DNA from 2 places in the Peribacillus sp. NPDC097225 genome. Region 2 is predicted to be linked to the other one. Evidence: riboswitches for the same ligand, from Rfam matches in the RefSeq annotation. Region 2 holds a riboswitch; the other holds the start of a gene.
What was found. Region 2 has a riboswitch for thiamine pyrophosphate ahead of thiT (energy-coupled thiamine transporter ThiT). Riboswitches for the same ligand answer to the same signal wherever they lie in the genome.
Positions count from the first base shown of each region.

Region 1: it holds a riboswitch for thiamine pyrophosphate, as region 2 does, so the genes downstream of both, tenA (thiaminase II) here and thiT (energy-coupled thiamine transporter ThiT) in region 2, are expected to answer to the same signal.

Region 1 covers NZ_JBIWDJ010000003.1:447,332-463,408, reverse strand. The annotation lists gene opp4A (oligopeptide ABC transporter substrate-binding protein) at 1-1,100, opposite strand, end outside; gene ACIQXH_RS12410 (ABC transporter permease) at 1,119-2,024, opposite strand; gene opp4B (oligopeptide ABC transporter permease) at 2,042-3,010, opposite strand; gene ACIQXH_RS12400 (ABC transporter ATP-binding protein) at 3,025-3,951, opposite strand; gene ACIQXH_RS12395 (ABC transporter ATP-binding protein) at 3,929-4,954, opposite strand; gene ACIQXH_RS12390 (Bax inhibitor-1/YccA family protein) at 5,440-6,075, shown strand; gene ACIQXH_RS12385 (acyl-CoA thioesterase) at 6,107-6,649, opposite strand; gene ACIQXH_RS12380 (DinB family protein) at 6,816-7,313, opposite strand; gene ACIQXH_RS12375 (ABC transporter ATP-binding protein) at 7,498-9,315, shown strand; gene ACIQXH_RS12370 (DUF459 domain-containing protein) at 9,391-10,089, opposite strand; gene ACIQXH_RS12365 (GNAT family N-acetyltransferase) at 10,254-10,760, shown strand; gene ACIQXH_RS12360 (aspartyl-phosphate phosphatase Spo0E family protein) at 10,816-10,992, opposite strand; gene ACIQXH_RS12355 (Fur-regulated basic protein FbpA) at 11,219-11,482, opposite strand; SAM riboswitch class I at 11,581-11,684, opposite strand; TPP riboswitch at 11,989-12,094, shown strand; TPP riboswitch at 12,163-12,255, shown strand; gene tenA (thiaminase II) at 12,361-13,050, shown strand; gene thiW (energy coupling factor transporter S component ThiW) at 13,051-13,584, shown strand; gene thiD (bifunctional hydroxymethylpyrimidine kinase/phosphomethylpyrimidine kinase) at 13,553-14,359, shown strand; gene thiM (hydroxyethylthiazole kinase) at 14,356-15,171, shown strand; gene thiE (thiamine phosphate synthase) at 15,152-15,787, shown strand; gene ACIQXH_RS12325 (MFS transporter) at 15,826-16,077, opposite strand, start outside.
Region 2 covers NZ_JBIWDJ010000003.1:185,603-201,679, forward strand. The annotation lists gene ACIQXH_RS10995 (histidine kinase N-terminal domain-containing protein) at 1-863, opposite strand, end outside; gene ACIQXH_RS11000 (cation diffusion facilitator family transporter) at 1,087-1,974, opposite strand; TPP riboswitch at 2,225-2,327, shown strand; gene thiT (energy-coupled thiamine transporter ThiT) at 2,426-3,007, shown strand; gene ACIQXH_RS11010 (universal stress protein) at 3,060-3,584, opposite strand; gene ACIQXH_RS11015 (transglycosylase domain-containing protein) at 3,875-5,851, shown strand; gene ACIQXH_RS11020 (hypothetical protein) at 6,031-6,336, opposite strand; gene iadA (beta-aspartyl-peptidase) at 6,513-7,688, shown strand; gene ACIQXH_RS11030 (MFS transporter) at 7,767-9,038, shown strand; gene ACIQXH_RS11035 (kinase) at 9,186-9,683, shown strand; gene ACIQXH_RS11040 (carboxymuconolactone decarboxylase family protein) at 9,831-10,229, opposite strand; gene ACIQXH_RS11045 (Lrp/AsnC family transcriptional regulator) at 10,348-10,776, shown strand; gene sigY (RNA polymerase sigma factor SigY) at 10,865-11,431, shown strand; gene ACIQXH_RS11055 (YxlC family protein) at 11,385-11,732, shown strand; gene ACIQXH_RS11060 (sigma-Y antisigma factor component) at 11,725-11,943, shown strand; gene ACIQXH_RS11065 (YbjQ family protein) at 11,924-12,238, shown strand; gene ACIQXH_RS11070 (glutathione peroxidase) at 12,341-12,883, shown strand; gene ACIQXH_RS11075 (catalase family peroxidase) at 13,068-13,997, shown strand; gene ACIQXH_RS11080 (ABC1 kinase family protein) at 14,077-15,747, opposite strand; gene ACIQXH_RS11085 (phasin family protein) at 15,763-16,065, opposite strand.

The sequences.
Region 1 (16,077 bases), 260 kb from region 2:
AGTCCTTTATACATCTTCTCGCCGACCTGTTCGTTGTTGATGGAATAGGCCATCGCCTGGCGAAGTCGTTTATCTTGGAATTTCGGGTTATCCATCACGTTTTCGCCTTTTTTCTTATCATAGTGCCCTAAATTAAAACCGATGTACGTATAAGCCAAATCGACTTTCCCTAAAATCTCGATGTTTTCCAACTTATCGGCTTGATCATAATAATCCGCTGAAACTTCTGCTACATCAACATCCCCGTTTTCCAATGATTTTACAACAACGGATGGGTTGATGACTTTCAATGTGACGCTGTCCAACTTAGGAGCTCCGCGATAGTAATCTTTATTCGCTTCGAATTCGACCGCTTCACCTTGAACGATTTTCTTCACTTTGAATGGTCCGAAACCTATTGGGTTTTTACGGATTTTATCGGAAGACTCCAAATCACCAATCGCAACATCTTTTAAGTATTCCTTGTGAAGCGGATATGTCCATAGTCCTGTCTTAACCGAAGGATTCGCTTTCTTAAAGGTGAAGCTGATTTTCTTTCCGTCTACCTTGATTCCGGAAATACTATCTGCCTTACCTTCATGATACTCTTCCATCCCTTCAATCAATGCCATTTGTTCATCATAACGGACTCCCTTGTACTCTTTGCTTCCCATTACGAGATAAGCATATTCCAAGTCGGCCCCCGTTACAGGTTTACCGTCATGCCAATTGACATTGTCTTTGATGGTAAGTGAGACCGTTTTATTATCTTCTGATATTTCATAGGTAGCTGCGCCTTCATTTGTAAATACCCAATCTTCATCGGTATCCAATAAATCTTCATCAAAGAACGTAATAACTTGATTATCCGGATCACCTTGGTAGAAGACTTTATTTAAGATTCCTTCAAATGGCGTATCAGATACCAAACCGTAAGTAAGGTGACCGCCTTCGATTGGTTTCCCTTTATTTGATGTAACCGCCGGGAATTTCGATGCATCCACTTGTTCAACAGCTTTTCCCTTTTTCTCCTTAGTCGACGTATCATCTGAACATGCAGCAAGAAGTAGCGACGATATGGCCAATGCACTTAATACTTTGCTATAATTTTTAATTTTCATGACATACACTCCCCTTTTTTATCCTCTTCTTTGTCTTGCGTCAGCAGCACGTTTCAATGCTTGACCAACAAAATTTATACTCAGCATCAACACTAGAATCATGAGTGATGCGGGTATCCATATCCACCATTTGTTTTCTAAAACATCTGGGTTTCGAGCATAACTTATGAGCGTACCTAAACTCGGTGTGCTCTCTGGAAGACCGAATCCTAAAAAGGTCAAGCTGGATTCTAGGCCAATATTGCCTGCAAGATTCAAAATGAAATTTACGATGATCAGAGAACTTATATTTGGAAGCACCTGGAAAATGATGATTTTCCAATGTGGAGTACCAAGTGTTTGTGACGCATGAACATAATCCAATTCTCGCTCAGATAATACCTTCGAACGAATGAGCCTTGCCTTACCGGTCCATAAAAACAGCGTCATGATCAAAATGAAAACCGGGACATTAAAAGTAGGCACAATCGTAACGAAAACAATGATGAACATTAACTGAGGCAGCGCAATGACAAAATCTATAATACGCATGATTACATTATCGGTAGCACCGCCAAAGTAACCAGCAAGAAGCCCAAAAGTCAATCCGATGATAGCCGTGAATAAGGTAATAAATAAACTAATCGTGAATGAATTCCTTGTACCGATGATGAGTTGTCCAAATACATCCCGTCCACCATAGTCAGTTCCAAGCCAATAGTCCGAAGATGGCTCCATATAGATGGATAGGAAATCGACTTTAGCGATTTCCTTGGCATCCATGAAGAAAGATGCGCCATAAACAAAAAGCAAGATGGCTGCCAGTAGAATCAATGAGCCCATTGCCATTTTATCTTTCTTAATTTCCTGCCAAATGATTTTCATTCCCGAAGGACTCACTTCTTGAATTTGTATGTTATTTCCAGTTTGCACTTTCATTTCCATTAGACTCACCCCGCTTCCTATTCTATCCGTATACGCGGATCCACCGCGCTAAGTATGATGTCAGAAAGAAGAGTGCCAAGCAAAGTGGCGAATCCTGTCATCATGACAATGGCCGTCACGACACTGAAGTCCCTTAGGCTTACAGAGCTAAGGAATAGCTGGCCTAATCCTGGATAACTAAAGATGGTCTCGATTATGACAGAGCCACCGATTAAACCAGTGATTTCATATCCTAAGAATGCAGCAATCGGTAGGAATGAATTTCTCAAGATATGTCGTGAGTATACTTTCGATTCCGGAACACCTTTCGATCGAGCGGTCCTTACGAAATCCTTAATCTTATTATCTATGATTTCATTTCGCAAATATTGAATGGTACTAGTCGTTGCAATTAAAGCCGTACTTAAAGCTGGCAGGATCAAATGGTTAATCTTACTGACCACATAAGCGAACGTCCCTGAATCCAATTTGGAATCGACGCTTCCACCAGATGGGAACCAATTTAGACCGAACCCGAAAACAAATAGCATAATAAGAGCAAATATGAAAATTGGTGTACCAAAACCTAGATAACTGTAACCGGTAACTCCTTTGTCCATCCACGTATCATTATATCTACCGCTAACTATGCCGAGTGGAATAGCTAGCAAATATGTAAAGATAAGAGTGACGATTGCAAGAAAAACCGTATTCCAAAGCCTGTTTTCAATGACATCCATAACTGGTATTTTGTGCGTATAAGACACTCCGAAGTCCCCTTGGACAGCATTGGATGCCCATCTTACATATTGTTGGTACCAAGGGTCATTCAAGCCCATGTCATCCCTGATTCTTTCAAGCTCAGCCGGATCCGCCCTTGGGTTGCTTATTTCCTGACCTGACAAGGCATCACCTGGCATGGCTTTTGCCATCATGAAAACGATGATGCTCAACAGAAAGAGCTGCGGAATCATGACTAATAGGCGCCTAAGGATAAATTTCCACATTACTTTCCACCTCCTTATTGTATTGCGACTCTATGAGTGGACGAAATTGGCTTTAAATCGTAGGCCCGTCCGTTTTCATCAAAGTATTGGGAATAAGACGTTTCATACTCCGCTGTCAATTTCTTTCTGAGTAGTATTTTTTGCTCACGCACTTCCGGTTCTAGGTCCGGAATGGCTGCTATCAAACGTTTGGTATAGATGTGCTGAGGGTTTTCATAGATTTCCTGGCTTGTGCCCTCTTCTACGATTCTTCCGCGATACATCACGCCCATCCTGTCACACATATGCCTGATTACCCCGAGATCATGGCCGACAAATAAATAGGTCAAGTTAAACTCCTCCTGTAAATCTTGAAGGAAGTTCAATACCTGTGCTTGGACCGATACATCCAGCGCAGACACAGGTTCATCGGCAATGATCAGTTTTGGCTTTAACGTCAAAGATCTCGCAATTCCTATACGCTGACGCTGTCCGCCTGAAAACTCATGTGGATACTTATAAATGGATTCGGGACTTAGACCGACTTTATCCAAGAAATCCTGAACAATTTTCTTTTCTTCTCCAGGCGACAACTTTTCAAAATTCCTTAACGGCTCGGCAATGATATCGAGAACCCGCTTTTTAGGATTTAAAGAAGAATACGGATCTTGAAAAATCATTTGGATATCTTTTCGGAATGGCTTGATTTCTTTTCTGCTCAACGAAGCTAAATCCCTGCCTTCGAACATGATTTTCCCCGATGTCACTTCATTCAGCTTGACCACTGCTTTACCCGTCGTGGACTTCCCACTTCCTGATTCTCCAACCAAACCGTAGGTCTCACCTTGCTGCAATTCGAATGACACACCATCGACAGCTCTGACATGATCTACTACTCTACGAAAAAAACCGCCCCTTATAGGGAAATGCACTTTTAAATTATCTACCTTGAGTAATGTCATAAGGCGTTGCCTCTCCTTCAGATTGAAAATAAAAATCCTTATAACACGTGCACCTAACATAATGACCTTGGCCAACTTCGTGCAGGATAGGTGACTCCTCATGGGCCTGTTTGGGGATCCAAGGAATCCGTTCTTGGAATCGGCACCCATTCCTATCCATTTTCGCTATGGAGGGCACGATTCCTTCTATAACGTGCAAACGTTTTTTTTCAGTGGTAGCCGAAGGGATGGAATTTAGCAAAGATCGTGTATAAGGATGCAGTGGTTTTTTGAATATATCTTTAACACTGCCAGTCTCGACCACTTGTCCGGCATACATCACGACAATCCGGTCAGCCACTTCGGCCACTACGCTTAAGTCATGAGTAATCAAGATGATTCCCATTTTTGTCTTGCTCTGTATTTCCTTCAACAAATCCAGGATTTGAGCTTGGATCGTCACATCGAGAGCCGTCGTTGGTTCGTCCGCAATGACCAAAGCAGGATTACAAGCTATCGCAATCGATATCATGGCCCTTTGGCGCATGCCACCTGAAAGTTCATGAGGGAACTGCTTGTAGGTCCTTTCCGGATAAGGGATGCCAACCTGGGTTAGCAGTTCAATTGTTCTTTTCTTTTTTTCATTGGTTGATAGATTCGTATGATAATCAAGATTTTCCTCAATCTGTTTTCCGACAGTCATTAGGGGATTCAATGCCGTCAGAGGTTCTTGGAATATCATCCCCAATTCCTTACCTCGAACTTTATTCATTTGTGACTCATTAAGGTCAAGTAGATTCTGACCCTTATAATTTATGACACCTTCAGATTTCGTTCTTTGCATATTATGTAATTGGATGATAGAGAGGGCTAGTGCACTCTTACCACAACCTGACTCACCAACCACGGCTACAATTTCATTTTCATTCACCGTGAACGAGACATCGTCCACCGCTGCGTGATATTTATTCTTAATACGAAATGACGTAGTGAGGTTCTCTATTCGTAATATTGTCTTTTCCAACCTGATCCCCCCTAAACTGTTTTACCGATAAAATAAAAATTTTCTGATAATTAAATAAAAGTGTAATCAATTTTTAATATTAATTCAATATATTTATATCAAATTATAACATTTTTTTAATATATTATAACTTGAGGAATAATTTTTTCCTATAATTTTATTTCTAAAAATTAACTTTATTTCTTTTTATTTACTCGGATAAGGATTCTAATAGCTTTTGCTCATCACAAAGAATGAAGATTTTTTTTGTATTTAAAAATAATGAATAATTATCTTATCTTCAAACTGAAATTTTTTATGTATTAGTTCCACTCAACCAACCAATCTAAATATTTTGATATTTCAGAAAATTTATATTCTGATAAGACTCACCTTATGAATGGACGGTGCGTAGCTTTTTCTAGCAGGGTTTGGGTAATATAGTGAAACCTTTCCCCTTATCTTTCGTAAGAATGGGTAGTAATAATTATATGGAGGTTGACCGAATGTATTCACATACCGTTAATGCGTATATGCCCTCTGTTATGCGCACATTTGCTCTATCACTCGCGATTTCCGTTTTAGGAATGGCTGCTGGAATATTTATACCCCCGGCCTTATTTCTTCCCTTGGCGATTTTGGAAATCGCCATGCTGATTGGAGCCTTTATCTTGAGAAGGAAAAAAGCAATTGGATATACATTTCTTTATGCATTTACTTTCATATCGGGAATGACCACCTATCCCATCATCGCTCACTATCTCGCTTTGGCAGGCGCTAACGTCGTGATTTTGGCTGGAGTGACGACAACCGTCGTCTTTGGGGGGTTAGCTCTATATGCAACAACCACTAAGAGAGATCTTTCTTTTCTAAGTGGAATCCTCTTTGCTGCCTTGCTAGCGCTAATCGCCATCAGTATCTTTAATATATTCTCACCGTTAAGTTCCACGGCAATGCTTGTTTTTTCCTTTATTGGCATTCTTGTCTTCAGCGGATATGTTCTATATGATTTCAACCGCATGAAGCACTATGGGGTAACGGCAGAAGAAGTCCCGCTCATGGCATTGAATCTGTACCTTGATTTCATCAACCTGTTTATAAACATCCTTCGCTTTTTCGGTATATTATCAAGCAATGATTAAAAAAAACGGGCAAATGCCCGTTTTTTCGTACTTATTTATATAACCCTGGTTCTGATTTTTCAGTCCAAGGCAATTTCACACCAAATGTGCTTGCGATGAATTGTGTATCATCTCTTCTTTTTTTCCTAACGTCTGCCCGGTGTTTGGCAGATTCATTCAAGTTCTTCTCCATTTCAGTCTCCGGAACCAAGCGGGGAACTGGAACAGGTTTTCCGTTCTCATCGATGGCAACAAAGGTCAAAAAGGAAATAACGCATAGATTCCGTTCTCCAGTAAGTAAGTCCTCGGCAACCACTTTTACGATAATTTCCATAGATGTCCTACCCGTATACGTAACGAAGCTTTCTAGGCATACTGCATTTCCTTCATGAATGGGATGCAGGAAATCGACAGAATCGGTCGATGCCGTAACGACATTACTTCTAGCATGGCGCATGGCAGAAATGGCCGCGACGTCATCAATGTAAGCCATTAATTTCCCACCAAACATTGTACCGATATTATTTGTATCAGGTGGTAGAACTAGACTCGTTTTTATAACCAAAGAGTCCGAGCAATGTTTTATTTCTTCCATGGTGACTGCACTCCTTTATGTCCATTTTCTCACTAGTTCACTTTAACGAATTTTGCGCGTTAAAGCAATAATCATGATTTTTACCCACATTTTTCTCATCTTTCAATAGGTAAGTACTGCTTATATAGTCTTTCCTAAATCAATACATATATAAAAAAAACTCAACCTATTGGCTGAGTTTTTTTAGTTTGGCCTTCAACTCTTCAATTTGCAATAAATGCCGTTTCTCATGCAAACCGACAAACGGAATCCACTGCTTCAAACTTAAATCTTTAAACAAGGGGTGTGGGAATGACTTCTCTTCCAAGTCATTCTCCTTCGCTTGGGAGATTACCTTTTCCAATGCCTTACGTGAAGAGGCGAGCTTAGCTTTTACTTCAGCTAATGTTTGGAGCTTCTCTGACGGAATGACAAATGGAGGCGCGTCCACTTTTACGTCACGATTTAATGTATACTGGATCGGTTTATCATCTACTCGATTGCTCTCGCCACTTGCCAGTGTATCGGCAATTCCTTTTGTTACCGCCCTCTCCATTAGAAATAGATGCTCCAATACCTGAATGATGCTCCAACGTCCATCTTCGGGATGTGCATTTACCTGTTCATCCGATAACCCGTTCACTGCCTGGAGAAGTTCTTCCCTGATTTTTGTGTTTTCTTCCACTCTACCAGCTCCTTATTCACTTTTTTAAAATTATTCCACCGAAGGGATAAGTTGTAAAATATAAGCTTCTTTATTAAAGAAAAACCGCTCAAAAGTTGTCTATTTTTTTAAAACCTCTATGATAATCATAAAGGTTTTTTTGCTTTTAAAGACAACTTTCAATTTACCATAGGAGTGATTAAATATGAGCGGGGGACATATCCCTTTCAGCCACAAGGGCCGTAACACCCTGACAGCTGCACCATCAAAAGGAAGCATTCGGTCAATGTTGAAACAAATATTCAATCGTATCCCATCCAGATGGAAATTTTCAAGTATGATCATATGCATAATGATTTTCATTTCCATGCTTGAGTTTTCCATTCCACAACTTACGCAATATACGATTGATGATGTCATACCTGGGAAAGAATATGACTCATTGATTTGGGTAGGCATAGGTATCCTCTTTGCGGCCATATTGCTAGCTTTGCTTAATTATGTGAACGGCTATATCGTATCTAAAGTGGGGCAAAAAGCGATCATGAATTTACGAAATGAAATGTATGACCATATTCAAAAATTGGATATGAAATTTTTTGATAAAAATAGAACGGGTGACTTAATGTCCCGGCTCACGAATGATGTGAACCTGCTTCAACAACTCATCTCATCAAGCATGCTACAAGTAATTACAGACACGGTTACCTTCTTTGCCATTGCCATCTATATGCTGTTCATCAATTGGAAACTGACCGTGGTCCTTCTCATTACCTTTCCGTTCATGTTCTACCTGACACGTATATTTGGTAAGCGCATCCGCCTCTCTTTCAGGAGCGTGCAAAGTTCGGCCGGCGATGTTAGCAATCAGCTGCAGGATTCCCTTTCCGGCATGCGGCTCATCCAATCCTTCACAAATGAAGAATTTGAATCAAAACGATTCGCGGACCGAAACCATGAGAATACGGTAGCAAACATCAAATCAGTTCGACTGAGGTCCATGTTTGGCCCGCTCATAGATTTAATGAATAATTTAGGTCTGATCGCCGTGATTGTATTTGGTGCCTGGCAAGTGATGCAGGGAGAATTTACGATTGGATTAATCGTGGCATTCCTGGCTTATCTCAGGCTTCTGCAAAGTCCAATCCGTAATTTCAGCCGTGTAATCAGTATCGTGCAACAATCAGCTGCAGCTTTTGAACGGATCACCGAAATAATGGAGACACAACCTGGAATCCAGGACAAAAAGACAGCAATTAATGTTCCCAAAATCACGAAACAAATCGAATTTCAAGGAATTGATTTCGCTTATGTCGAGGGGGTACCAGTACTCCGAAATCTTAACCTGATGATAAAAGCAGGACAGGTAACCGCTCTTGTCGGCTCATCCGGGGCAGGGAAATCAACGATTACCAGCCTTTTAATTCGTTTCTATGACCCCCAACAAGGGACAATAAAAATGGATGGCCATGATATTCGTGATCTCACCCTCAAATCTTTACGGAGCCAAATGGGGGTTGTTTCGCAAGACATCATTTTGTTTACCGGGACCATCCGCGATAATATAACCTATGGTAAACTCGACGCAACGGACGAGGAAATTATCGAAGTGGCTAAGGCGGCATATGCTCATGATTTCATCAAGACGTTCCCAAAAGGATATGACTCACAAATCGGAGAACGTGGGGTCAAACTTTCTGGTGGCCAAAAGCAACGGATTGCCATCGCCAGGGCCCTTTTGAAGAATCCCCAAATCATCATTCTCGATGAGGCGACGGCATCGCTCGATACGGAATCCGAACATCTGATTCAGGAAGCGTTATCCAACCTATTAGAGAACCGGACTTCAATCGTCATTGCCCATCGGTTATCAACCGTTCAAAAGGCAGATCAAATTGTCGTTCTTGAAAAAGGGGTAATTCAAGAAAATGGAACGCACGAACAACTGCTACTAAATAATGGTCGCTATCGGCAGCTCCATGACTTACAGTTTCCACAGGCGGAGGCACCATCAGAAACATAACCAACCAGAAATCCGCCCCCGATAAATAAACCTAAAAGGGCATGGAAATCAAGTTTCCATGCCCTTTTATCGTTCTTATTTAAAATCATATTTATCTAAGATTCGATTGGTTATAAGCTGATAGCCTTCTTCATTTGGATGAATTTCATCACTGAAGTATGCTTTTTTATCTTTGTTTTCGAATAAATCGTTTGTAGGGATATACTTTAGTCTACTATCCTTGTCCACCATCTTTTGAATCGAATGATTATAATCACTAATATGGTTTTCTAATTTCAAGTCGTCTTTATTCGGGTTATATAACCCTATCACCAAGATATCAGCTTTATTATTTTTCTTTAGAAGCTCAGAAAGAATTTTATCTAAATGTTGTACATACTCTTTCTTTTCATCATTTATCTTTTGATCATTGATTTTTTTTAAGTTTCCACCATTACTGTTAATTAAATCATTGATTCCGATATAGACGATAAATGTGTCAGCCTTATCCAATTTTGTGTTAATCTCAAGATCTTCGAGCTGTTTAATGACACCGTCCGTTTCCTGACCTTTAATACCATAATTCCAGAATTGGACTTTTTCTGAATCGGAATCATTCGTTTTATGTTTCAAGTCATCAATATATCCTTCCCCTTCTTTATCTCCCTTTCCATAAGTCAAAGAATCTCCAAATGCCATGACTCTTTGATCGTTTTTCGCATCTACTGCCTGAAACGCATAGGCAACTAAACAAATAACAAGTACAATAAAAAATAAGCCAACGATTTTCTTCATTTGTTTTGCTTCTCCTTTTGTATTCACTAGGAAGTATTTTATTTTTAAATACCCAAAAAGAGGACAAGCCTAACATTCGAATAATCTAATAAAAAACTTAAATTGCATGATGCACCTGTACTCAGGTGATTGGAATGCCATAATAAATGGATTGGAGCTTAATGATGAAGGAGTTTATAGAATTCAGGGAAGCAATATTTGAGGATTTGCCTAAAATTATTGAAATTTACAATTCTACAGTACCTTCGAGGATGGTCACTGCGGATACAGAACCAGTTACAGTAGAATCACGGCTCAAATGGTTTGAGGAACATCATATTCTCAAACGGCCATTATATATGATCATACATGATGGAAAAACAGCTGGGTGGATGAGTTTTCAATCTTTTTATGGTAGGCCCGCATATGATTTTACCGCTGAAATTAGCATCTATATAGATGAGGAGTTCCGTGGGAAAGGAATTGGACAACTTTCAATCCAAAAGGCTATAGAGGTGAGTCCGAAGATAGGGATTAAGACACTTCTTGGATTTATTTTCGCACACAATGCACCAAGTATTAAGCTTTTTTCAAAATTTGGTTTTGAAAAATGGGCGCATTTACCGAAAATAGCAGAACTCGATGGAGTGGAACGCGATTTGGTCATTCTTGGTAAACGTGTAACTACATGACTTCCATTGCAAAAGGCGATTGCCTGGATTTGAATGGTCTAGTGGGATGTACTGATTATTCGCGACAAACTCCCAGGAATTTTATATGTGTGACCGCATTCAATAAAGAATCCAACTCTTGACTTGCTTGAATGGTCATCCTGCTTGTCAAACCATAATTTTTTGCTAACATAATCATTTCTTTTCGTTTTTCTTCAATTTTTTCAACTGTTGTTATATGAGGAGGCTTCAATATAATCACTTCCTATTTTTCAATTATTTTACATTTTTATCATAACCAAAGCACTAGGCGAAATCAATCATTTTACATGTTTTAAATATGTTATTTCACTAGTGAAATGTGACAAAATACCCATTATATTTTTCTATTTTGTACTTTTTATGTCAGTTCAAAGGGAAAAAGCATTTGCCTTTACACAGCAAATGCTTTTTCTCTTTGATTGTTCACTATAGGTTAACTAAGTCATGCACTCTGGAGGTGACTCATTACCTGATTTATCTATAACAATCTTATATTCATCTTCAAGAGCTTTTAATGGAGCATCATAGAGATGCTTTTCATCAGAGGTTTTGTATACACCATTTGATAATAGTTCTTCTATCAACAATGCTCTCCTCTGTTCTTTTTTCTCGAAAAACTCTGCCATATGAATGGCCCCTTTCCTTTTATTCATATTTTCCACATATAATGCCCCTAATCTTATAGGCTTTGCTAAAGCCAAAATATATATACCTGTTGTACGGGATTCTTAAACCCTATTTGACAAAAATAAAAACCCCTTCTAATCCAAGAAGAGGTCGACAGAGGTCCGTTCGTCTCTTCTTATCTTCCAAGCGATTGCTTGTTGGAAGAAGCACAGTTCCCCGATGGGTCTGTTGCCGAGGTTTCATAGGGCCAAGTCCCTCCACCTCTCTGGATAAGAATACAGAATATAAATGATTTTGACATGATTTTATCCCACTTGCAAGGATAAGTCAATTACATTCAAATAATTTTTAATTTTTATATTATTTTTCCGTGTGCTCTTTTAGCACAAGGTAAGCCCATATCCCTATTTTGCTAATAACTATATTTCGCTCCAATTGACCGTGGGTTAGGTATGCTCCATTTGCCAATGGGGATTTTATCCTACTACCCCTTTCACGCCACAAAATACTCATAAAATTCTATTGAATTCAAAGGTTGCATTTTCCTTTTTATCTGATATGATGACAATAATCACATACGAAATACCACTAGGGGAGTCTTCTATAAGACTGAGATGGAATGATGTTCCGGACCCTTTGAACCTGATCCGGGTGATGCCGGCGGAGGAAAGTGGATGATATCGTCGTCGTATATTTGACTTCATCCATCTGCCCCGTTCCGTTTTCAGGAACGGGGTTTTCGTTTAATTGAATAATAAACTGCTAGGGGAGCCATTAATAGGCTGAGAATCAAACCCTTTGTACCTGATCTGGTCATACCAGCGGAGGAAAGCAGGTTGAAAAAGGGATTCGTACATTCCTAGAACAGCCGCTTTCTATATGAAAGCGGCTGTTCTTCATTTTTGGACACTCCCCTCCTTTGTATGTGAATGAATTATAAGGGGGAAAAATCATGACGAAAACCCAAATGAAAACTTTCAGTGCTAGACTTCACGAACGTTCAAAAGAAATTTGGAAAAAGAATCATACTCATCCTTTCGTTCAAGCAATTGGAGACGGGACACTATCAGAAAAGAAATTCGCCTATTACTTAAAGCAGGACTATATCTATCTTATGGATTATGCCAAGCTTTTTGCCTTAGGGACCATCAAGGCCACTAACCTTGAGATCATGACCAAATTTGCGAGTATTTTAAATGAGACTCTACAGGTAGAAATGGATTTGCATAGGAGCTACTGCAAGGAGTTCGGAATTAGTTCTGAGGAATTGGAAAATACCGAACCCACTCCGATTACCCTTGCCTATACAGGTTATATGCTCAATGCTGCCCATCATGGAACTTTAGCCGACCTTATTGCCTGCTTACTTCCTTGTGCCTGGGATTACTATGAAATTGGCTCGATATTAAAAGAACAAAATGGTACAGCACTAGAAACAAATCGTTATATCGCTTGGATTCAATCGTATGCATCCCCCGAATTCGCAGATGCGCACAAATGGTTGGCCAAGCTGTTAGACGAACTGACGGAAGATATGCCTGAGGGGGAATTGAAAAGATTAGAGAAACACTTTTTAATGACCTCCCGATATGAATATTTATTTTGGGACATGGTTCACAACGAACAGGATTGGCCTCTTTGAATGCTAGATACTGGTAACTTGTTACGGAAAATGACGTTGACTAGCTTGTTCACGGCCATCACTACCCTGACTAGCTCATTCGTTTACATCCCTGTTGGTTTTGCGAAGGTGTTTCCTATTCAACATGTAACCAACGTCATGACAGCCGTTATGTTGGGGCCGCTTTTTGCTGTGACCCAGGCCTTTTTAGTATCCCTTATCAGGAACATGACAGGTACAGGTTCCATTTTTGCATTTCCGGGCAGCATGATTGGTGCCCTGCTGGCGGCCTTCCTCTACCAAAAAACAAAAAGGATGGGACACGCCTGCTTGGGAGAAATAGTGGGGACAGGCATTCTCGGATCCATCGCCTGTTATCCGATCGCGCTTTTATTATTGGGAAAAAAAGCGGCACTTTTTGGTTTTCTGCCAGCTTTTCTTCTTAGTTCTTTAACGGGCGCACTCTTAGGCTTTATTTCATTAAAAGTGCTTTTGAAAAATCATTATATGAAGGGGTTTTTTTATGAAAACGGCACTAACAATCGCCGGATCTGACTCTGGGGGCGGAGCCGGCATCCAAGCTGATTTAAAAACATTTTCGGCCCATCGGGTTTATGGCATGTCTGTTATCACAGCCGTTACGGCGCAGAATACCTTGGAAGTTCGATCTGTACAGCCCATCGATCTCGCTGTGATCACCGACCAAATTGCGGCAGTTTTTGAAGACATTCGTGTCGACGCAGTAAAAATAGGGATGCTTGGATCAAAGGAGACGGTCGAAACCGTCACCCATTCGCTAAAATTATTTAAACCGGCTATCGTCGTCCTTGATCCTGTCATGATTTCCAAAAGTGGACACCATCTGTTAGATGAGAGGGCCGTTTCGTCGTTAAAAATCGATTTACTTCCACTTGCTACACTTGTCACGCCCAATATACCTGAAGCAGAGGTCCTTACCGGGTTCCCAATCCGGACGAAGCAGGACTTTTATAAGGCATGTACCGCTATTCTCGAACTGGGCCCGAAGGCTGTTTTACTAAAAGGGGGACATGCAGCAGGAAATCCTAATGACCTCTTTTATGATGGCAAGGAATTCTCTTGGATCAAGGGTGAACGCATTCATACAAAAAATACGCATGGAACAGGCTGTACCCTTTCCTCTGCCATTGCATCTAATCTTGCTAATGGACTTCCTTTAGCGACGTCCATTGAACAATCGAAAATCTATATTTCAGAAGCGATACGAAATAGCTTAGAACTCGGTAAGGGACACGGACCCGTTCACCATTTCCATCAATTTTATAAAAAGGAACGGAGTGATTTCACATGAATACATCCGTTGCAGACTTATTTGGCAGAGTGAGAAAGAAACAACCACTCGTCCACCAAATCACCAACTTTGTTACTGCAAATGATTGTGCCAATGCTACCCTGGCAATTGGTGGTTCTCCCGTTATGACTTCCAATCCAAAAGAAGTGGCGGACATGGTCAAACTGACACAAGCACTGGTGATTAACTTAGGTACACTGGATGATGTTTCCTTTGAGGCGATGGCGATTGCCGGGAAAACAGCGAACGATTGCCATATACCCGTAATTTTAGATCCTGTGGGCGTCGGCTCCACCCCTTACCGAACAGAGAAAGCGATGGAACTGCTCGATTCAATGACTGTCCAGATTATTCGCGGCAATGCAAGTGAAGTCCATCGGCTAATGGGAGGCGATATCGTAACGCGAGGGGTCGATTCAGGACCGCTTTCCATGAGTAATGCAGAACTATCCCTACGTGCTGCTAGAAAACTGAAGAGTGTTGTCGTCGTGAGTGGAGCCAAGGATGCCGTTAGTGACTCTTCACGTACGTCCATCATCGATAATGGAAACCCTCTTTTAACAAAGGTGACCGGCACCGGCTGTATGTCGACGGCCTTGATTGGGGTCTTCTGCGGAATTACGGAGGATTACTATTCAGCTGCTATCGCAGGAATTTCAACCATGAGCATCTCTGGTGAGCTTGCTGCCAGAACCCTTGAAAAAAATGATGGCACAGGGACATACCGGACACGGATTATCGATGCCATCTCAGGAATGAATGATTCCATATGGAAATACGAGGTGAAAATGCATGAAGAAAGTGCCATTTGATTTGAGCCTTTATTTAGTCACGGAAGAATCATTAGCCGTCGAGGACATGACCACTATCATCACCGAAGCGGTTTCAGGCGGAGTTACGGCCGTCCAACTTAGAGAAAAGCAGGCATCTTCCCTTACTTTTTATCAAAAAGCTTCTCTATTAAAAGGGGTCCTTGATGAACTTTCGATTCCGTTAATCATTAATGACCGCGTGGATATTGCGCTTGCTGTAGGAGCGGATGGAATTCATGTTGGGCAGGATGACCTTCCTCTTCCCATCATCAAGACCCTTGTTCCTGACAATATGATCATTGGAGTATCCGTCTCTACCTTGGAGGAGGCCCTTGAAGCTGAAAACAATGGCGCTGACTATATTGGTGTTGGCTCTGTATTCCCGACAAAAACGAAACAAGACGCAACTGCTTTGAAAAAAGGGGAACTGGAGAGAATTTGTCACAGTACCTCGATTCCTGCCGTTGCGATCGGTGGGATTACAGCGGATAATATCAACAGGCTTTCTAAAAGTGGAATTGCCGGTGCTGCGGTCGTCTCTGCCATTACACAGGCAAAAAATCCAATGGACGTGGCTACACTCCTTTCATACACTATAAAAAGATTCACTAATTAATAGAAGGAGGATGCTCATTTCGAGTCATCCTCCTTCCTTTATGAAAGAATGGTATTCTTCGTTTCTTTTCCAAATGCCACAGCAACAGCACCAATTAAAATTGCGATTGTAAAAATCGTGAAGATGGTCGATATCGGTGTATCTCCAGCAACTAGATACCCGACAAGCAATGGCCCCAAAATGCCCCCGACGCGTCCGACTCCAGCTGCTAACCCCGTCCCGGTTCCACGAATGACGGTTGGATACTGTTCAGGTGTATACGCATAAAGCGCCCCCCATGCACCTAAGTT
Region 2 (16,077 bases):
GGATTTGGCGTTTCCGTAACTACATCCAGGGCATTCAATATGATATTGAGTAACACTTGCCTGAATTCCTCCTTGGAGCCGGCCAACTGGGCTTCGCCCTCAATATTACAGGAGACGGAAGCATTTACTTCCAAGATGCTAGGGTATAGGAATTCAATCACTTCATCTACCAGGGGGGCGATTGGAAATATTTCAATTTGTGTAGTATCCGTTTCCCTCTTTGAAAGGTTAAGAAATTGTGTAATCCGATAATTAAGCTGATCCAATTCCTTTGAAATGATGTCCAGATACTTAATCTCTGGCTGTTCGGCTTGTAATAATTGAATGAAACCCATGATGGACGTAAGGGGATTCCGGAACTCATGGACAAAACTTGATGTCATCTGGCCTAAAAGGGTCAAACGGTCTTTATGATTTGGATTGATCAGCTGATATTGCTCCGCAACCTGCTTCGTCTTTAAATCGGTATAACTGGATAAAGCGAAATAAATGAGTTTATCGAAGTACGCATTTATTTGGTGGATAACCGCAGATAGTTCTCCTTTGATGGCTTCGTAAGAGAGAAATTGATCAATGATGATCGATCTTCCGGTAGAGGTTATGGAAAAGAACATATCCATATTCAAATGCTGTTTAACCCGGCCGGCTGAAATCTTTTCCCCTAAATCCTTCAGCATATCATCTATGTTAGTATCTGTATTTTTCAGTTGTTTCATCAGTGAATTTAGAATTTTTTCTATTTCTTCTTCAAAATATTCTATATAGCCATCTGACAAATGCTTTAATCGCTCTTTCCATTCGGTAAGGATAGTAGTTTTATGAGAAGATAGGAAGTGAAGAGTCATTTCTCGATTCAATACCATTTTGCCCTCCATGTGTAGGAAAATGAATTTATCTTACTTAATTATGAATGAATTAGAATATAATTCCAAAATGTAATATATGGTTTTAATAATAACAGATTGAAAGCGTTCTTTAAATACTCATTCATGCGGTAAATGATCGGTAAAAGGGGAAAGGCTTTGTTTATATTAGGTAAACATTGTATTAATAGGGGGTTTACACATATAAAAAAGGCACCGTTCATTATTGACGGGTACCTTTTTTTTGAAATGTATAGGGTTCGATATGGACAATGACATGTTTGATGTCATGTTCCTTTAATAAGTTTTCTTCAACCTTCACTGTAATGTCATGACTTTGGATGACGGTCAAGAGCGGATTGACATGCACGGTTGTTTCAACCAGAATTTCATTCCCATGCATCCGAGCTTTAATTTCACTCATGTCTTTCACCCCATCCGTCAACAGGATGGTTTGACCTATTTGTTGGAGATGCTGTTCATCGAAACCGTCGGTCAAGGAAAGTGAAGCGTCGTGGAAAATATCCCAAGCCGTTTTACAGATCATCAGACCTACCACTAAAGCCGCAACCGCATCCAACCAGTCTATGCCGATTGTGGTACCGATAATACCTACGAAAGCACCGATACTGACAAGAGCATCAGAACGGTTGTCCTGTGCGACAGCACGGATGGAGGCGCTGTTTATTTTTTTGCTTAAAGCCAAGTTGTAACGATAAACCCCGTACATGAAGATGGCGGAGAATAAAGCGACATAAGCTGTGAACATATTCGGTACAACTGTCGCATCCTGCGAAAAGAATGATTCGATGGCGCTGTATATGACCTGTAATCCGACGGTGATCATAATGAAGGCGGCAACCAGAGACGCTACGGTTTCAGCTCTCAGATGACCGTATGAATGATTATTATCAGGTGGTCGCTTTGATATTTTTAAGCCTATTAATACAGCGACAGAGGCAATGATATCGGTCGTGTTGTTTAAACCATCTGCCCAAAGTCCTTTCGAGTCTCCAAAGTAACCAAACGTTAATTTGAGGGCCGACAAGAATATGTATGCGGCTATACTGATATAGGCGCCCTTTTCAGCAGAAATTGAATGTTTATCCATGTCTTTTCCCCCTCGTGCAAAATAACCTTTATAAAGATATCAAATTGAACCCTAGTGAGTCTATAGAAAAATTGTCGTCTTTATCCATCTAACTTGGCGTATGGCATGTGTATTGAGGCCATGTAAAGAAGTTGGCTGGATGAAAAAATATAACCAGTAATAGGGAAAAACGCTCGTGGATATAATCGTGTTATTTACTTGTCAATTAGAGAAACTAGTAGTATATTCTAACCGAGGAACAAAAATTAAATACTTCCACAAGGGGAGCCAAGATGGCTGAGAGTGAACGGTTGAGTTCAGACCCTATGAACCTGTTAGTTAGTACTAGCGTAGGGATGTGGTTTTGGATAGCAATACTGGGCATCCATTACCGCCCTGGTGTTGCTTTTTTGCATGCCAAAAAAGCGACACGGGACTCATGGGCACTTTTGCACGTGGAGAAGGGTGAGAGATGATGAAACATAAAACATTATTCATGACAGAGGTCGCGATTTTTTCTGCATTGGCATTACTGCTGGATATAGTCTCCGGTTTTGTTTTTGCAAGGATATGGCCACAGGGGGGATCGATTTCCATTGCCATGGTACCGATATTCTTAATGGCCTATCGTTGGGGAATCAAGGGAGGAATGGCCACCGGTTTACTATTGGGGCTTTTGCAGATTGCCACTGGTTTGGCATTTCTGGCAACGCCGCTTCAAGGATTTATCGAATATTTTCTTGCTTTTACCGCCGTGGGATTATCCGGGTTGTTCATGAATAAATTTGTGAATAACCGTAAAGGGGGAAAACGGTTAAGAGGGGATATATATGCGGTTTGTGGCATGTTTGTGGGGAGCTTCCTGAGGTTTCTTTGCCATTTTACAGCAGGTATCGTTTTCTTTGGGGAATATGCGCCAAACGGGCAACCAGTCGTCCTCTATTCCTTGATTTACAATGGGACATATATGCTGTTTAGTTTTATTTTATCAGCAATCGTGGTAATGGTGCTTTATTCGGCTGCTTCGAATGTCTTGTTAAAGAAAGCCATCTAAGGACAGACTTATAAAAAGGGCCGGCTCAATTATGAGCCGGCCCTTTTCTCCATTATTTTGCAATAAATACCGAGCATGGTGCCTGCTTGGCTATGGAACTGCTGGTGCTTCCGAGGAAAAACTTTTCCAGGCCGCTTTTTGCACTGTTGCCGACGATGATTAAATCGGCGTTCGTCCGCTTTGCATAGTCACATATGCTATCGGTGGCATTTCCCTCTAAAATCTCGATATTTCCATTAACCTGACATTCACTGAGCAATCTCATCATATTGCTTTCAGCCATCCTCACATTGTTTTCATGAACGGTGGGAGTATCGTTCATGTGCATTTGACTTTGTTGTTCTACTTCTGTTACGGGATGCGTTTGTGAAGGGTCGACATAAAATCCTGCTGCCGGTACGAACCCAGGAGCGGATGCACTCTCGATGATGCGGCTTTCACCTTTTGGATTCAGAACTTGAACAATGGTCAATTCAGCTTCCGGAAAGGCCTTTTTTAATGAAGCTCCATATTCCACTGCGCGGTTGCTCTCTTCATTTCCATCATAAGCGGCGACGATACGTTTTAATTGTTTCATCTAAGATCATCTCTCCCCATAATTTGTCATTATAGGTTATATACCCGTTTTTATTGGTTTCATGCCTTTTTCAGGTGTATATTGATTTATAAATGTGGGTAAAGGGTATGGAAAAAGAAAAGACTAGGCATGAAAGGGAGAAATATTGTAGGCACTTTGTATGGAAAAGGATAAGGGGAAAAATGTTGTGGAATTTGTTTTCCCTTTTAGCCATTGCAAGAGTTTTCTTTCATAAAAAGGGCAAAATATTTTTAATGGAGCATGTCGCATCTGGGAAAATGGGGGTACAAATGAGAGCGTTATTGAAAATAGGTCTTATAATTATATCAATCATTGTCGTAGTGGGAGCCGGTTTGTTCATATATTTTAAACAAACTGTGGATATAAGCAATCTCCAGGATCAACTTCAGCAACCGACCAAGATTTATGACGAGGATGGGAACTTAGCCAGTACCGTCACGGCTAATAAATCGGAAGGCGTCGCGATAGAGGAGATCCCGGAACATCTCATTCAAGCGGTCGTATCCATTGAGGATCACCGTTTTTATGAACATCATGGCATAGATTATCAAGCGATCATGCGTGCGATGGTGAAAAATGTCAAGGCGAAAAGCGTTGTTGAAGGCGGGAGCACACTTACCCAACAACTTGTAAAAATCACCATGCTTGAATCAGATCGGACCTTGAAAAGAAAGATAGAAGAGTTTTTCATCGCTCAAGAATTGGAACGTACGTATACAAAGGATGAAATTTTGGAAATGTATGTGAATCAAGTTTATTTTGGACATGGAGCATGGGGACTCAAAAAGGCAGCGAACATATATTTTTCAAAAGATGTTTCTGAGTTAACCGTCGCCGAAGGGGCTTTGCTTGCTGGGGTCATTAACTTGCCTTCCAAGCTTGATCCGTACAAAAATCCAGAAGGGGCGGTTAAACGACGGGATTTGGTACTGTCTAGAATGACCGAACACGGATATTTGACCGAAGAGGAAGCGGCTTCTGCCAAAAAGGATGAAGTATCACTACAGTTAGGTGAAGATACAGATCCTTTAAAAGGGAAGTATCCTTATTATATAGACCATGTCCTATCTGAAGCCTCCACCATGTATGGATTGGAGCTCCAGCAATTACTCACTAGGGGCTATAAAATATATACCACATTAGATCAACCGATGCAGCAGGCTGCCGAATCAGTCTATAGTCAGGATGCCAATTTCCCTTCTGGGACAAGCAATGACATATTGGTGCAAAGTGGGACGGTCCTTCTTCATCCTAAAACAGGCGGCATTAAGGCACTTGTTGGGGGGAGGGGCGAGCATCAATTCATGGGATATAATCGGGCGACGCAACTGAAAAGATCTCCTGGTTCGTCGATTAAACCGCTCGCTGTTTATACACCGGCAATTGAAGAAGGATATGAAATGACCGACTCTTTAAAAGACGAGAAGATGGAGTTCGGGAATTATGAACCATCGAATTTGAGCGGCACTTATAAAGGGGAGGTCCCAATGTATGAAGCCGTGATGAATTCCTTGAATGTGCCAACCGTTTGGCTCCTGAATGAAATTGGAATCGACAAGGGGCTGGATGCGCTCAAACGGTTTGGGATTCCTTATGACAAAAAAAATGACCGAAATCTATCGATAGCCTTAGGCGGGATGGATAAAGGGGTGTCCCCACTCCAAATGGCAGGAGCTTATGCGGCGTTTGCAAATGAAGGAAAGCGAAACGAAGCGCATGCCATTATAAAAATAGAAGACACGGATGGGAAAGAAATAGCAACCTGGAAGGAAAAGAAGACAAAGGTGGCTTCGAAGGATGTCGTCGATAAGATGAATGCGATGCTTCTTGGGACAGTTAACTATGGAACGGCTAAAAATGCCGCGGTCTCTGGCTATGAAATCGCAGGAAAGACAGGATCCACACAGGTCCCGATCGAAGGCATATCAGGTGTGAAGGATCAATGGTTCGTGGGATACACCCCTTCTTTAGTAGGAGCTGTATGGGCTGGCTACGATAAAACGGATAAAGAACATTATTTAACCACTAACAGCAGCCAGGGAAGTACACTCATCTTTCAAAAAATCATGGCTCAGGCCTTACAGAACGAAACGGCTGAATCATTTCATGCAGAAGACATCGGACCATTGATAGCAGAACAGCAGGAAAAGGAAGAAGAAGAGGAAAGGAAGCAATATTGGATTGATAAGGGGAATGAAATCAAGGAGGGGCTTGGTAAGTGGAAAACATGGGATTTTCCTTGGTGATGATTGGGGATATATCCATATTCCCAGTAAATGAAAAAAAGCTGTCATTATTGACAGCTTTTTTTCCCTCATTAAAAGATGAAATTTACAACTAAACCGATTACGACGATAGCCCCGATAATCATTAAAATGGTTCTCATATCTATACACCTCATTTATATGTAATTTTTTTTCGTATATTAAATCCCAACGGTTTGGTTGGAGTGAAATCCTATTTTTTCATCATTTTCTTTACAAATGGCCTGAACCTTTTCCAGCATTGCATGTACATTTTGTCCTTCTAGGATCACTTTCATATCCACACACTCTTGTAGAATGAGAACGAATGATACAAATGTTGAAAGTTTTGTGGCATCGACCATTTTATGATTGCAGATAAAGTAGATGTTTCCTTTGAATTCTTTTGTCACTTGGTATAAGTTCATGATTTGACGCATGGATAATCGTGTATTTGTTTTAATATCAGCAGAAATTACTTTGTTCATGGTTGTTTACTCCTTTAATTTTTATATAATTAAATGTTTGTGCCGTAATACTTATAAGATAGAAAAACTAAGTTAAGTTCTTTTGAATTCATGTAATTGGGTTATGGTGTATATTTACCCGCGTATATCGTTTTGAAACCTATTAGAATATTTAAACTTGGAGGGAGTTTGGCCCTATGCTGACACTGATAAAGAATGGTGAGGTTTATACGCCGGAATACATAGGTAAGAAAGACGTTTTGTTGGTCGGAAAACAAATTGGCTTCATCGAGGATAAAATCGACGTCCCTGCCAATTTCGTTGAAATGCAAGTGATTGACGCGAACGGTCGAATCATTGTACCAGGTTTTATCGATGCACATGTTCATATCATCGGTGGCGGCGGTGAAGGGGGATTCAAAACAAGAACGCCCGAAATTCAGTTGACCGACGCGACGCTAGCCGGTATCACGACATTAGTCGGGGTCATTGGCACGGATGGAACGACAAGGACGATGCCGGACTTGCTCGCTAAAGCGAGGGCCCTAGAAGAAGAAGGGATTAGTTGCTTCGTTCAAACAGGTTCGTACCAAGTCCCGGTGAAGACCCTAATGGACAAGATTGAAGATGATTTAATCTTAGTGGATAAAATCATTGGAGTTGGTGAAATTGCCATTGCCGATCACCGTTCTTCACAGCCAACCGTGGCAGAGCTTGCAAAACTTGCGTCGCAGGCCAGGAATGGAGGACTTTTGTCCGGGAAAGCCGGTATCGTTAATATACATGTCGGGGATAGCCTGGATCATGTACAGGTAATCGAGGAAGTCGTCAGGACGACGGAAATACCGATTACACAGTTCTACCCTACACATATGAACCGGAACCCGCATTTGTTTGAGGCCGGGATACAATTTGCCAAAAAAGGCGGGTACATCGATTTCACGACAAGTACCATTCAAAAATTCCTGGATGAAGGGGAAGTAAAAGCAAGCACGGCAATAAGGAGAGCCCTCGACGAAGGTGTTGATATCCGCAACATCACGCTTACATCAGATGGACAGGCTAGCCTTCCGGAATTTGATGGCAACGGAAATATATCCGGACTGAGTATGGGGACCTGCATGTCGCTGTATGAATCGGTTGTCGATGCGATTATCGATGATGGAGTTTCGATAGAGGATTCCATCCGTGTGGTCACGGAAAATCCCGCGAATATTTTGAAGCTAACTAATAAAGGACGGGTGGAAACGGAAAGGGACGCAGATATACTGATTTTGAAAAAAGAGACCTTTGAAATAGATACCGTCATCGCAATGGGTCAGATTATGGTCAGTGAGGGCAAAGCGATGGTGAAGGGCACATTTGAAAAATAATTCATTGATTTCTCTTTCTTGAATTGGAATTTTTGGGTAAAATTAACCAGAAAGTCGGATGAAGGGGGATAGAAAGAGATCATAAAACTTTTTAACAATCGAAATTATACGAAATTATTTTTAGCGAACGTAACATCACAAATGGGCGGGACCATCGGCATGACTGCATTTATGTTTTATTTACTGGACCGCTTCACCAATCAGCCGATTTATGCGACGGTTACGGAATTAATGTATTCTTTGCCTACCCTTGCTGTTTTCTTACTGGTGGGGGTTTTTGCTGATAGATTGGACAGGCAAAAGATTGCTTTGTATTGTGATTGGATTTGCGCAGGGTTGTCTGTTTTATTCTTGCTTTCGTTAGAGCTAGATCTTCTCATGGTATCGTTTGCCGTCATTTTTCTGAGAAGTGCCGTCAGGAATTTCTTTGTGCCAGCGGAGTCAGCGTTGATTCAAGGCATTTTGCCTAAAGAGGATTATACGATGGCGGCTGGTTTAAATCAGATGGTATCGAGTCTGTTCATGCTTTTCGGAAACGGAATCGGCATTTTTATCTATTGGTCAGTCGGCATTGAGGGAGCCATTATCTTCGATGTGATCGGATTTATAATCAGTGGTTTCTTGATCCGTTCCTGTCGGATTTCAAAAGAAGTCAGACAGCCGAATGGAGTTTACAATTTGAAGGAACTGAGTGTAACAGGCGTTTGGGCAGATTTTAAAATTGGCTGGCAATATATATGGCAGTATAAGCTATTGTTCACGTTAATCAGCGGTTTTCTAGTATTTGGGATTGTGAATGGTGGATTTTCCGTGATGCAGGTTTTTATCTTGAAGTACAAACTTGAACCTGTTGATTATGAAAAGTATGCAGTCATCTTTGGTGTCATTTTCGGGACTGGAGTATTGCTGGGAAGCATCTTAGCTTCGGTACTGGCCAAAAAAATGAAGCTTCATCATATGATGGTCGTAGGCTTGCTGATATCGGGAGTGGGCACGGTGGCCAGTGGCCTTGTCGAAACAACCCTGCAATATATGATTGGATTAGCCATCGTGGCTCTATCGCTTCCCATACTTAATGTGTCCCTTGGCGGGTGGCTGCCAAGCCTCGTTGCTCCCGAAATGATGGGGAGGGTCCAAGGATGGATCAACCCCTTGGTGATGTTATCGCAATCAATCACGTTATTCTTGATAGCCGTTGGATTCCCCACCTACATAGCAGTAGAAACGTTATATTGGGTAGTGGGAGGGTGTCTGATCTTCGTAGGCTTCCTATATATGGCCATTATACCGAAGTTCATCCATGAAAAGGCGCCAGAGGCTACTGTGATGATGAAGGATCAAGCGAAGTAATTAAGCAAGTAAGGAATGGAACAAGGGAATTCTTGTTCCATTTACCTTTTCTATTTTCTAAACGGTACAGGTTCAGCCTCAATCTGAGAAAATGTCTTGCTAACAATCAGGGTTTATATAAAGAGCGCAAGGTTATGGGGGGAGACCATGAAATCGAAGCTAATCATCATACGAGGGAACTCTGGCAGTGGAAAAACAACGATAGCAAAGAGCCTTCAAAATCAGTTAGGAATAGGTACCCTATTGGTTTCTCAGGATACAGTTCGCCGGGACATGTTGAATGTTCGTGATAGAGAAGGCAACCTTTCAATTGATTTGATCCGACAAATTACGGAATACGGAAAAGGAAAATGTGAATATGTCATTTTGGAAGGAATCTTACATAAAGATCTTTATGGTGATATGCTACATCACTTAATACGGTTCTATAACGAAAAGGTTTTAATTTGTTATTTTGATTTATCCTTTGAAGAAACCGTCAAACGTCACAACTCTCGTTCAAAAAAGATGGAGTTTGGAGAAGAGTCTTTACGTGCTTGGTGGAAGCCGAATGATTATCTAGGTATCAAAAATGAAATGATATGGACTAACGAAACGTCACAGGATGATGTATTGAATCAGGTTTTTGATCATTTAGAAGATTGATTGATATAACGAGAATGAGTATAAAAGCAGAGTGAATTCACTCTGCTTTAATATTTGTATAGAGAAGCGGTGTTTACCTTCTTACACTATATTCATCACATGTACGAATCCACTGCAAGTCCTAGAAATTGTAACTGAATGCAAACGTTATTTTAGTCCCATCATGGCCCCGAAGTATTGTTGTGCAGTGGAAAAACAAATGAAGGCTATTAATTCTGATATTTCTTCGTCGCTGAATACTTCCTTTAATACTACAAAAAAACGTTCTTCTGTTTTCTCGCGTTGCACTAAAAATACCTCTGCAAAGGCGATTGCGTAGCTTTCTTTTATATCGGCCGGTTCCATTGGAATGCCTTTGGCCTGACAGTACGCACAGCCATTTCCATAGGCTAGAATTCTTCTGACATTTTCCTTCAATTGCTTTGTAAGCACTCCATCAGCAGAAATGGTTTCTGAGAGGTCATTCCAATTATGCGCAATTCCTTCGTTATGAAACAATTGCTGAAATGGACTTGTTCCAAATTGTGAACTTTTAATTCTTGGCATCGATATCTCCCCTTTGAGATAATCATAATCTAGAAGAAATGAAAAATTAATCGCATATGAAAAGTGATAGGAACAAAAAAATACTAGATGAATGGAAAATAAGGAGAATAGTATTCATATGAAATTAGACGATAAAGACCGCAGCATTTTAGCCGTACTGAAGAATGATAGCAGGGTTTCCATGAGAGAATTGGCAAAGAAAGTGGAGATGTCAGCACCCGCCGTTACAGAACGTGTCCGGCAAATGGAGTCTTTTGGTATCATCAAGGGTTATGGAGCCGAGATTGATTATAAAAAAATGGGCTTTCCGATAGAATGCATGATTGAAGCGACGGTGAAAAATGGGGAATATGACCGATTCAGAAAGTTTATCTTGGGTCAAGAAAATGTGGAATTTTGCTATCGAATCGCGGGAAAGGCTTGTTTCATGCTCAAAATTCGCTGTGAAAGCCTTCAAAGAGTGGAAGAATTCATTAATCTCGCCATTCCTTTTGCATCGACGGTGACGCATGTAATTCTTTCTGAAGTAGAGAGACTTTCTGAATGAAAAATTTTTTTACAAGTCAGTGAACGAATTCATTTCCTTAACCGTCATATAAGTAACAAGCTAAGGATCAGGGAGCAGGTGATGATAGATGGAAGAACTGGAGCTGATTAAAGCGGCGAAAAAGGGGGATGATCAGGCGTTAGCCTCACTATTTCAAAACACGTATCCTTTTCTGCTAAAATACTTGCTTAAATTGACTTATGATTTACAAACTTCAGAAGATGTAGCTCAGGAAACCTTTTCTAAGGCCATCGAGAATCTTTCAAGGTACAAAGGGACTTCCAAGTTTTCCACATGGCTGATTTCCATTGCGACTCGGGTTTACTTGGATCAGAAGCGGAAGGAGAAGCGGGAAGAGTCCTGGTTAAGGCAAGAGCAATCGGTCAGAAAGCTCAAATGGGAGACGCAGGCCAACAATCAAGCATGGGATGATGTAATGGAAGCATTGGGGAATGTAGAGGATGATCTGCGAATTCCAATCATCTTGAAGCATTATTACGGATTTTCTTACGAAGAGATTGCGAAAATCATCAAGATACCAGAAGGTACCGTGAAGTCACGTGTCCATATTGGATTAAAGAAGATTAGAAAGGAGTTGGTCAGTAACGATGAAAAAGAACCATCCGGTTTATCAAAACCACTCAGACAAGAGTGATCAAGAGACGGTTAGTCAAATCAAGAAAAGCTTGGAGGAATTTGACGATACGATTTCCATCGATGTCCCCCAAGTATCTTTTTTTGAGCAAACCATTAAACGAAAGCGTCAAAAAGCCAGAAGGGAATGGCGGAAAGAAGTGCTTATGTTTCTAGTGACGGCTGCTCTCATTCTCTGCTTCTTGTTTCTATCTTTATTTCATCAACCTGAAGTATTTCTCACATTACAAGTGTTGAGCGTGATTTTCATCGGCATATATACGTTTTATGTAAAAAGGAAGGTGGAAAGCAGTCATGGATAGAATGCAGATGTATGTATTGATTATGTGTGGGCTTATCTTGTTGGCCCAAAGCATATATTTATTCACCGATGCAAAGAAGAATGGTTTCAATCATTGGTTATGGGGCATTCTTGGTTTGATTCAAGCACCGGTTCCGCTAATTTTTTATTTAATCGTAAAAAAAATAAGAAAACGGGAAGAGGATGAGCTCAATGATTATCGTGACTACTAATGAAGTGCCGGGTAAAGAAATAAAGGAACTGAAGGGACTCGTTAAAGGGAACTCGGTCCAATCAAAGCATATCGGGAAAGATATTATGGCGGGTTTGCGGACCATTGTCGGTGGGGAAATTTCTGAGTATACGGAAATGATGAAGGAAGCTAGGCAAAAGGCCATTGGCAGAATGGTGGATGAGGCGAAGGAAAAAGGAGCGAATGCCATCGTTGCGATGCGCCTTGAAACATCCGCTATCATGCAGAACGCTTGTGAAATCATTGCCTATGGAACTGCCGTATATGTTGAATGAAGGTTTTTGTAAGCAATTAGTCATAGGTATTTAAGCTTATTTCTTTTGTTCCTTCTATTCCTATCGTATAATTCTAGATAGAAATATAAGGGGGAATGAAGAGTGGGGATTTATGAATTTTCTGCAGAGCGAATCAATGGACAGGAAGTTTCTTTAGAGAAGTATAAAGGTGAGGTCCTTATCGTCGTCAATACGGCAAGTAAATGTGGGTTTACCCCGCAATACGAGGATTTACAAAAGCTTTATGACCGATATAAAGATAAAGGATTGAACATTCTTGGTTTTCCTTGTAACCAGTTTGGAGAACAGGAACCAGGCCAAAACCAAGAAGTGGAAACATTTTGTCAGTTGAATTACGGCGTGAATTTCCCACTATTCAGTAAAGTGGATGTCAGGGGAAGTCAGGCACATCCATTATTTCACTATTTAACAATGAATGCGCCATTTACCGGTCTTGTCGACAAGCCAGGCGGAAGAATGCTGCATGCAAAATTGCAAGCGGAGCATCCAGAGTTTTTGATAGATGATTCAATTAAGTGGAACTTCACGAAGTTCCTTATCGACCGCGAAGGAAATGTCGTGAAGCGTTTTGAATCGGTAGAAGCCCCATTTGATATGGAACAGGATATTGAAGCCCTTTTATAAAACCCTAATGGAAAAACGGCAGCGCTTGGATTCTTTCAGGCGTTTTTGTCGTTTTCACGTTAAAAATATCTGCATATGGAAATAAAGAGAAGGACGATGTGCTATCCTGCGTTTTATATGGAATAGACAATCGAGATTGAGGGTACTGGTAAAAGAAACTTTAGCGGAAAGAAGGGTGATGAACGTGGAAAATGAAAAGGCAAAACCCGAATTAGCTAATCAGGCGGTGGATGCCATTGAAAAAGTCGTGGGTACGTTTCCGGGTAATCGTCGAGCTCATGCGAGGGGGAATTACTATGAGGGCGTGTTTACCCCAAATGGTCAAGCCGCATTGTTAACTGACGCACCACATCTTCAGAATCAGGCAGTTAAGGCCACCATCCGATTCTCCAATAGTTCCCCGAACCCCAATCATACGGATGCCCATTCTCCCGTAAAAGGGATGGCTGTCAAGTTCCATTTGCCTGATGGGGAGGAAACAGATCTTATTGCCGTGACGATTCCTTTGTTCTTCGCGAAAAAACCAGAAGCGTTTGTTGAGATTCTTGAGTTTGTCAAATCGGCCAAAGATGGTTTCCCGAATTTGAAAGAACTCGCAACGATTGCGATGAAATACCCTGAAAGCAAAGCGGGTCTACAGATGATTAAAGAAATGCGTTCCCCTGCCAGTTATACAATGGCACGATACTTTTCCATACACGCCTATTATTTCGTGAATGAAAATGGGAAGCGCCAGGCCATCAAATATCAGTGGGAGCCGGATGCCGGGTTAAGTATGCTGGAAAAGGATGAATTGGCCAAGCTTCCACCAGATTTCTTGACTGGAGACATGGAGGAAAGGCTGAAACGAGGACCAGCCAGCTTTAATTTAAACATACAAATCGGTAAGGAAAATGCCCCGACTGATGATCCTACCGTCGTGTGGCCGGAAGATAGTCAAATCATTACGGTTGGGAAGTTATCCATCACAGGTAAATTGGACTCGCAGAATGAGGCAATCCGGTTCGATCCAACGAATGTGACGGATGGGATTGAGTGTTCGGAAGATCCCATCTTGAATTTCCGTCATAGCGCCTATGCCGTTTCTTATGACCGACGCACACATAACCAGTGATTGGGCAGGCGAATTTGTGAATGTCCATGAAAAAAAGAGAAAATGCCAAGAAGGGATTTTCTCTTTTTTCATGATGAAACTACATCCTCCCCGATCTAAAGATGGTATAGATCATCAATAAGAACATGAGGGTTGCGACGACAAACCCGATTTCGATGGCTGGTATATTCCAAAGGATGTTTGCTTGGCCGGCAATGGCAGAGCCGACGATTAGACCGACCATGATGATGCTAAAGGCCAACAGGATTATACTGAAGGACAGCCGATTCGAGATTTGATCAAGTTTATGTAAGAAAACCTGGAGTTCGGGGATGTTGATGTCCAACCGTAACTTTCCTTTTTTGATGATATCTGAAACGTCCCTTATATCCTTAGGAAGCTCGGAAATTGCTTCTGCGGATTCAATAAATTGATTCCATGTTTTCTTTGCCAGGTTCTTAGGATGGAAACGCTCTTTCAATAGCCTTTCACCAAAAGGTTCTGCGGCTTTCATGATACTGAAGTTCGGGTCCAATTCTTCGACGATGGCTTCCATGGTGAGCAAAGCCTTACCAAGCATCGTGAACTCGGGTGGAATCATGACCTTGTGTTCATTGGCCACGGAAAACAGATCATTGACTGCACCACCCAAGCTTATCTGGCTCAAGGGGATGTCATAATATTTATTCCGCAATTCATCAATATCATATCGTAACGAAGACATATCCGTTTCGTCCGTGAGAAGTCCCATATTGGAAAGGGTATTGATCAATCCAGTGGTGCTTCCTCGCTTTAGATTTATGACAAGGGAAGCAAACTGATACTTCATCTCTTCCTCAAGACGGCCGACCATACCGAAATCCATCAGAGACACTACATTCCCAGGTAAGATGACGATATTCCCTGGATGAGGGTCACCGTGATAAAAACCATCAATCAAAATCTGCTGAAGAATGGAATTGGCTAATCTATCCGCGATTATCCTGCGATCATATCCTTCTTCATCAAGCTGTTTGTAATGATTGATCTTGATGCCTTTGATGAAGTCCATCGTCAGGACCTTTTTGGTTGAATAATCCCAGTGGATCTTCGGTATCTTGATACCTTGATTGTCGATGAATTGCTTGGCTATCCTTTCTCCGTTCCGCCCTTCTGAATTATAATCGAGTTCAGCTCGCAGGGACTTAGCGAACTCATCAATCATTTTTCTGATTTGATATCGCCTTGCCCAAGGTATCCGGGCTTCCATAAGCCTGGTCAAATCATCGAGGATCTCCAAATCCGTTTCCACGTTTGGCAAAATGTCGGGTCGTTGGACCTTGATGGCGACCACTTCCTGTGAGTGAAGCCGAGCAACGTGGACCTGACCGATTGAAGCGGTCGCAAGAGGGGTTTCTTGAAATTCAAGAAAAAGGCTTTCCAAGGAATCCCCCAATTCAGCTTCAATAATCTGGCGTGCTTTTTCAAAAGGGAAAGGTGTGACCTGATCTTGGAGCTTCTCTAGCTCGCGGACAATTTCTTCCGGTACAATGTCACGTCTGGTACTGGCAATCTGACCAAGCTTGATGAAAGTCGGGCCTAAACTTTGTAATATCTTATGTAGCCGTTCCCCGATCGACCGCAGGTTCAGGTTTTCTTCGGGTGCGACTTTCGATGTGGATTTTCCATCAGATAATCCCAATCGATAGATGAAATAACCCATGCCGTTTTTTAAAAAGGCATTCGTGATTTCCTGATACCGATGTGCATGTTTCAATCGCTTGCCAAACATTCATTTTCCTCCAGATCAAGGTTGTATGGATTGGTTTTTTTGTTCTAAAGCAGCTATCCGGCGCTCTAATGCCTGAACTTCTTCTCTTGTGGCCAAATTGAGGCCATTCAAAGCCTGGTTGACTTTCACTTTGACTGAATCATCGATTTGCTTTTGGGCCTGTTCGCCTTTTTCTACCCACTGTTTAATAAGGTCCTTTGATTCTTCTTTACTGATATCGCCTTTTTTTACCAGGGTATCCACCGTTTTCTCAATCTGCTCTTTCGTTGCTGCAGCAGCACCTATGCCTAAGGAAAATATGTTTTTTATTAAGTCCATGTTTACATTCCT